Regions from separate parts of the Klebsiella electrica genome, predicted to be linked through region 2. Evidence: predicted binding sites of a transcription regulator. Region 2 holds the regulator's gene; each other region holds the start of a gene.
What was found. Region 2 encodes Fur, which represses iron uptake genes when iron is present. Its sites were predicted from a motif close to ATAATAATGAGAACNACTATCAA; they were not measured.
Positions count from the first base shown of each region.

Region 1: Electrica_RS02955 (siderophore-interacting protein) is a predicted target of Fur. The motif match lies at 1,266-1,288, and genes of this name have one in related genera.
Region 3: zupT (zinc transporter ZupT) is a predicted target of Fur. The motif match lies at 1,296-1,318, and genes of this name have one in related genera.

Region 1 covers NZ_CP041247.1:607,168-609,439, reverse strand. Annotated here, with positions in the region: gene dhaM (dihydroxyacetone kinase phosphoryl donor subunit DhaM) at 1-215, shown strand, start outside; gene Electrica_RS02955 (siderophore-interacting protein) at 444-1,217, opposite strand; gene Electrica_RS02950 (PadR family transcriptional regulator) at 1,455-2,006, shown strand; gene ygjG (putrescine aminotransferase) at 2,262-2,272, shown strand, end outside.
Region 2 covers NZ_CP041247.1:3,756,713-3,758,984, forward strand. Annotated here, with positions in the region: gene fldA (flavodoxin FldA) at 133-663, shown strand; gene fur (ferric iron uptake transcriptional regulator) at 956-1,408, shown strand; gene chiQ (ChiQ/YbfN family lipoprotein) at 1,635-1,967, opposite strand; partial or broken gene Electrica_RS17965 (ChiP family protein) at 2,015-2,209, opposite strand.
Region 3 covers NZ_CP041247.1:644,764-647,035, reverse strand. Annotated here, with positions in the region: gene Electrica_RS03135 (glutathionylspermidine synthase family protein) at 1-297, shown strand, start outside; gene ygiD (4,5-DOPA-extradiol-dioxygenase) at 345-1,136, opposite strand; gene zupT (zinc transporter ZupT) at 1,331-2,101, shown strand; gene ribB (3,4-dihydroxy-2-butanone-4-phosphate synthase) at 2,160-2,272, opposite strand, start outside.

The DNA.
Region 1 (2,272 bases), 2.1 Mb from region 2:
CCGACGATCTCTTTCCTTCCAGCGTCCTGCAGCTGGATCCTCGCCTGGTCAAGGGGATCTGTCTGCGGGCAGGAAGCGAGGCATCTCACGGCGCGATCATCGCCCGTCAGGCCGGGATCGTCTGCCTGTGCCAGCAGGGAGATGCCCTGCAGCCGATACGCGATGGTGAATCCCTTACGCTGGATGTCGCCGGAAAACGCGTGATCCGCGCCTGACGTTCTCTTCGTGACTCTCTGTACTTGATTCTTCACGCCTCCGGGGATTCTGTTTTCACTCAATCTCCTGCAAGCGTGATGTCTCAATTCTTTTTCATCAGCGCCCCGCCTCATCGCCGAGGTCACTGAAGGAACGATGGCCGCCAGCCGGTGCAACAACCTGGCCGTCTGGTAGCCCGGCAAGGCGTTAACGCCGCATCCCGGGGCTCGCTCCTGCCGCAATCCGGCCTATTTACGGTGCCAGTAGGCCTGGGAGCGCACCAGCTGCGGGTCAATTTCGTCATTTTCAAACCGACCGAGTCGTGTTTTCACCACCTCACCTTCACCGGTTACCCAGATAAAGTAATCTTCCGCAGGTACGCTAACCTGCGCCAGACGTTCGGCCACCACGGACGAATGATGGCCGACGTTCCACTCAATCTGAAAGTCCTGCAGATCCGCGAGATAATCTTTATACGACGCCTCGCCGATCGTCACCAGCGCCGTCACCTGCGGGCGCACGGGCAGACGGCTGAGGTCCAGCAGGCGGCGGCGTAGCGCAGGCATCCCGGATTCATCACAAACATACAGCTGCCAGGCGTAATCTTCCGGCACCACCAGCGAACCGCGCGGGCCGCCAATCACCAGCTTATCGCCGACGTTTGCCGCCAGCGCCCAGCGGCTGGCAATACCGCCGTCGTGAATAAAGAAGTCATACGCCAGTTCATGCCGTTCGGCATCATACAGCGGCGTGTAATCACGGGTCGCCGGACGGGGGCCCTCGCCCCAGTTAATGCCCTCTTCGGTCACCTGCGGTGGCGTAAACGTGGTGCCGGCTTGCGGAAAAAAGAGTTTGGTATGGTCGTCAAACCCCTGAGAGACGAATCCCTCCAGCGCGTCTCCGCCCAGCACAATACGCTGGAAGGCGGTGCCAACGCGCTCAACGCGCAGCACGGTTAACTCGCGAAAACGCAGCGCATTACGAACGCGCTGCGGGTACTGAGGTTGTTTCGTTTTTATCATCGTCATTCGCCTTCGTGAAATTTATCGATATATCTAAATCTTCCGCAAATGATAATGATTGCTATTAAAAAGGAATGCAACTCTTTTTTGATATAACCATAGCAAAAAGCAATAAAGTACAAAAACAAAAAATAAAACAAATAAATCATATAATTATAAAATAATCATTCTTCTTACTTGCTAAGATATAAAATTTAGATATAAATTAGATATATCAAAAAAAAACAGGAGCAAACTATGCGACATCATCATGAAGAAGGTCGTGGACGCCACGGTGAACACGGCGAACGCGGGGAGCATGGCCGCCGGGGCGGCGGTGGTGGACGCCGCCAGCGTTTCTTTGGTCACGGCGAACTGCGTCTGGTGATCCTCGACATCCTCACCCGCAACGCCAGCCATGGCTACGAGCTGATTAAAGAGATAGAAAACCTGACCCAGGGCAACTACAGCCCAAGTCCGGGCGTGATCTATCCAACCCTCGATCTCCTTCAGGATCAGGGCCTTATCAGCGTCGAAGAGGAAAATGGCCGCAAAAAAATCGCCATAACCGCAGAGGGCAGCCTTCTGCATGCCGGGAATCTGGAACAGCTCGGCCATATCCAGGAACGTTTGCAGGCCCGTATGGTCGGCTGCGAGCTGCGTAAAAACCCGCAAATGAAGCGGGCGCTGGAAAACTTTAAAGCCGTACTGGATTTAAAAGTTAACCAGCAGCCCCTCAGCGAAGCCCAGCTGAAGCAGATTGTCGCCGTTATTGACCGCGCGGCGATGGAGATTTCCCAGCTCGATTAATCTCGCGGAGTCTCTTCCCCTGCCCCCATTTTGGGCAACCTGCACCGCCGCGACGCACGCGGCGGAATACTCCCGGTCGATTGCCTCGCCCGTTCAGGAGTAAAACATGCCAAAAATATCGCTGTGAGATTAAATTTCGCACAAATGCGTTTTCGCGCTGCGTTTATCCCGATTTTCAGCTGCCGTGCCGAAGTGGCGTAATCCCTGCAATACTTAATTCAGTATCATGTGATACGCCCGTCCCAGGAGCTCACTTTGAACAGGTT
Region 2 (2,272 bases):
CTTTCATGTAGCAGAGTGTGCAGTCGGGCGTGATTGCTGTTTCCGCGCCCTCCCCTGTTCTGCTATGATTGCCGTTATCTGCGGGCATTACGCCACTACCACATCATTAAGTTTCAAGAGGTTATTTTACTCATGGCAATCATCGGCATCTTTTTTGGCAGCGACACGGGCAACACCGAGAATATTGCAAAAATGATTCAGAAGCAGCTTGGTAAAGATGTTGCTGATGTTCACGACATTGCCAAGAGCAGCAAAGAAGATCTGCAAGCCTACGACATCCTGCTGCTCGGCATTCCGACTTGGTACTACGGTGAAGCTCAGTGCGACTGGGATGATTTTTTCCCGACGCTGGAAGAGGTCGACTTTAACGGTAAACTGGTTGCGCTGTTTGGCTGCGGCGATCAGGAAGACTACGCGGAATACTTCTGCGACGCGCTGGGCACCATTCGCGATATCGTTGAGCCGCGCGGCGCCACCATCGTTGGCCACTGGCCGACAGCGGGCTATCATTTTGAAGCCTCTAAAGGCCTGGCGGATGACGATCACTTCGTCGGTCTGGCTATCGATGAAGACCGCCAGCCGGAATTGACCAACGAACGCGTAAGCCAGTGGGTTAAGCAGGTCTCTGAAGAACTGCACCTCGAAGAAATTAAAAATGCCTGATGATTGTGCGGCGTTACCGTAAAGTTTCGCCGCATTAATAGATAGAAGCAATCAAACAAATAGCTACAAGTTTTTAACTTTTAATCACATATCTGTACAATGTCCTCTGATTTAACGAGGTCAGGTGACGCAGTTTGTAGCTGGGGCCTCGTTTTTGACAGCATACAAGGCCCGATACTTGCAGTTTTCATTTGACGACAGCAGTTCTATAATGAGACGCATTGCATCGGGTGATTCTCTGTATTACTTCCGCTGATGGAAGTAGATCGTTTAGCAACAGGACAGATTCCGCATGACTGACAACAATACCGCATTAAAGAAGGCTGGCCTGAAAGTCACACTTCCTCGATTAAAAATCCTGGAAGTCCTGCAGGAACCGGATAACCATCACGTCAGTGCGGAAGATTTATACAAGCGCCTGATCGACATGGGTGAAGAGATCGGTCTCGCTACTGTTTATCGCGTGCTGAACCAGTTTGATGATGCGGGCATTGTGACTCGTCACAACTTCGAAGGCGGTAAATCTGTTTTCGAACTGACCCAGCAGCATCATCACGATCACCTTATTTGCCTCGATTGTGGCAAAGTGATCGAATTCAGCGATGAGTCTATCGAAGCGCGTCAGCGTGAAATCGCCCACCGTCATGGCATCCGTTTGACCAACCACAGTCTGTACCTTTACGGTCACTGTGCGGAAGGCGACTGCCGTGAAGATGAACATGCACACGACGCGCTGGAAAAGTAATTTCCCACCGCGTGAACCGCAAAAAGCCAACCTGACGGTTGGCTTTTTTTATGCGCGAAATCTGCCGCGCCCCCTGCCCTCGTACGCGAGTTGACGTTACCGCATTCCGTCTTACCCCCTGGGATGGTGGTTGATGCGCGCTGCACTTATCAACCGGCGGAACATCAACGCTGAAACGCCAACGGGCGAAGATAATGCTCCGCCCGTTTTCACTCTGTCGTCCGTTTTATTTCGTCGTGTTGTTGCTGCGAATCCCTTTCCAGATGCGATCGCAACGCGCTTTCACCGCCTGATCATTACCGGTACGGGTCGCCTGAATACACTGTTGGTAATCAAGAACGCGCACGCTTTCCTGGTTGGCAAACGCCTGATGCTGTTTCTCTTCTTTCAGCACGTCCAGAACGCTCTGGCAGGCCTGAACCTTGTCCGGGTTCCCTTCTGCCGTATTGATACAGGCGCTATAAGCCTCTTTTAGTTTCGAATCTTCCTTCGGCGCGGGAGCCTGCGTGCAGGCAACCAGACCCGATGCCATAACCGCGATGAGCAATAGCTTCTTCATAATTAACCTCTCAGGTTTGCGGCAGATTTACATCTGCCGCAGCGGCATCAGAAAATAGTGAACGGAGCGATAACCATGAACTTCACGTCACGCTCATCCTGGAAGATGTTGCCATAGCCACCGCTCCAGCTCGGGATATCGGAGTGGTTGTCGTATTGGGTAAAGTGCAGTTTAAACAGCGTTCCTTTTGCCCGGCCGTCCTGTACGGTGTACATCGCATCGAGGCTATACGCGGACTCTTCCGTAAGCGCCCCATCTGCGACGTCTTGTGAAAATTGTCCTGTCTGGCAACAATCGCGCCCATC
Region 3 (2,272 bases), 2.2 Mb from region 2:
AGCGAAGATGCGCATCCGGAAATGGAGAAGTACGTCATTAAGCCTATTTTCTCCCGTGAAGGAGCCAACGTGTCGATCGTGGAAAACGGCAAAGTGCTGGAAGCGGTAGAGGGTCCATACGGAGAAGAAGGCACCATCGTGCAGGAGTTCTATCCGCTGCCGAAGTTTGGCGACAGCTACACGCTGATCGGCAGCTGGCTCATCAACGATCGGCCAGCCGGTATCGGCGTACGCGAGGATCGGGCGTTGATAACCCAGGATCTGTCGCGTTTCTACCCGCACATTTTCGTCGAATAAGATATCCCCGGCGGCGCTGACGCCTGCCGGGGTTATTACACTCTCTTCTACGCCCCAATCAGCACCGACAGCATGCTCAGCGATCCCATCTCCATCCCTTCCACCGGAATAGATATCGGTTCTTCGCCGTCCCAGGTGCCCAAAGCGTAGAGCAGCGGCAGGAAGTGATCCGCGGTCGGGTTAGAAAGCGAGCCTCCCTCATGCGCCAGATAGTTCACCAGCGGATGCTCTGCAACCGGTCCCTTCCAGCTCAGGTTGCTTTTCACGTAGTCATTAAATGATTCTGCCCACGGGTAAGGCGTACTCTCGCCATGCCAGCGTGCCGTTCTCAGGTTATGCACCACGTTACCGCTCGCCACCAGCATGATGCCTTCATCTCGCAGCACCGCCAGCTTACGCCCCATTTCCATATGCCAGGCTGCCGGTTTGGTGCTGTCGATGCTCAACTGCACCATCGGGATGTCCGCATCGGGGTACATTTTTATCAGCACGCCCCATGAGCCATGATCGAAACCCCAGGCTTCTTTATCCAGGGTCACAGGGACCGGCGCCAGCAACTCAACCAGACGCTGCGCCAGTTCCGGAGAACCGGGAGCCGGATAATGCGTATCGTACAGCGCCTGCGGGAAGCCGCCAAAATCGTGGATCGTCTTCGGCGTTTCCATAGCCGTGACCCCGGTACCGCGAGTAAACCAGTGCGCAGAAACCACAACAATGGCTTTTGGCCGCGGCAATGTTTCGCCCAGCTGCCGCCAGGCGCGGGTATAGATGTTATCTTCCAGCACGTTCATCGGGCTGCCGTGGCCTAAAAACAACGCTGGCATTCGGGTACGGGACATGGTGATATCCTTAAACAGAGGAATGGTGATGTCTTTACATTACGCGTTTTTGCGTCAGGATAAACTCAGATAAGCATGATGATGATCGTCAGAAAATTTGAATGTAATTCGCTGTAAAGGGCTGCCTCCCCCTCTCGCCGTTAGCAGGGAATCTCGATATCATTAATGATAATCATTATCAAAGGAAATGAATAATGTCGTCACCTTTAATATTGACGCTGCTGGCGGGTAGCGCCACATTTATCGGCGCTATTTTCGGCGTCCTCGGTCAGAAGCCATCCAACCGGCTGCTGGGATTTTCCCTCGGCTTTGCCGCGGGCATCATGCTGCTTATCTCACTGATGGAGATGCTTCCCGCCGCGCTGAACGCGCAAGGCATGTCGCCGCTGCTCGGTTACGGCATGTTTGTCATCGGCCTGCTGGGCTATTTTGCGCTCGACCGTATGCTGCCCCACGCGCATCCGCAGGATCTGCTGCCACCGGGTATGCCGCGCCCACGTAATCTTCGCCGAACCGCAATGTTATTGACTCTGGGCATCAGCCTGCACAACTTCCCGGAAGGGATCGCCACCTTTGTGACGGCCAGTAATAACCTCGAGCTGGGGATGGGCGTCGCACTGGCGGTCGCTTTACACAATATTCCCGAGGGGCTGGCGGTGGCTGGCCCGGTTTATGCCGCCACCGGTTCACGGCATAAGGCGGTACTGTGGGCAGGGCTTTCCGGGATGGCGGAAATTCTCGGCGGCCTGCTGGCCTGGCTGATCCTCGGTAGCCTGGTGTCGCCCGTCGTAATGGGCGCCGTTATGGCAGCCGTTGCCGGGATCATGGTGGCGCTGTCGGTTGATGAGCTGATGCCGCTGGCAAAAGAGATCGATCCGCAGAGCAACCCAAGTTATGGCGTGCTGTGTGGGATGTCGGTGATGGGGTTAAGCCTGGTTGTGCTGCAGGCCATGGGCATTGGCTGAAGCTAAAAAACAACAAAGCCCACGCTGAGGTGGGCTTTGCCATGATGCGGGGCCACAATCAGCTGGCTTTGCGCTCATGTTCGCGACGATAGGCCACCAGATCTTCAATGGTGACGACAGCCATATCATGCTTCTGCGCGAACGCAATGCACTCCGGCGCGCGCGCCATAG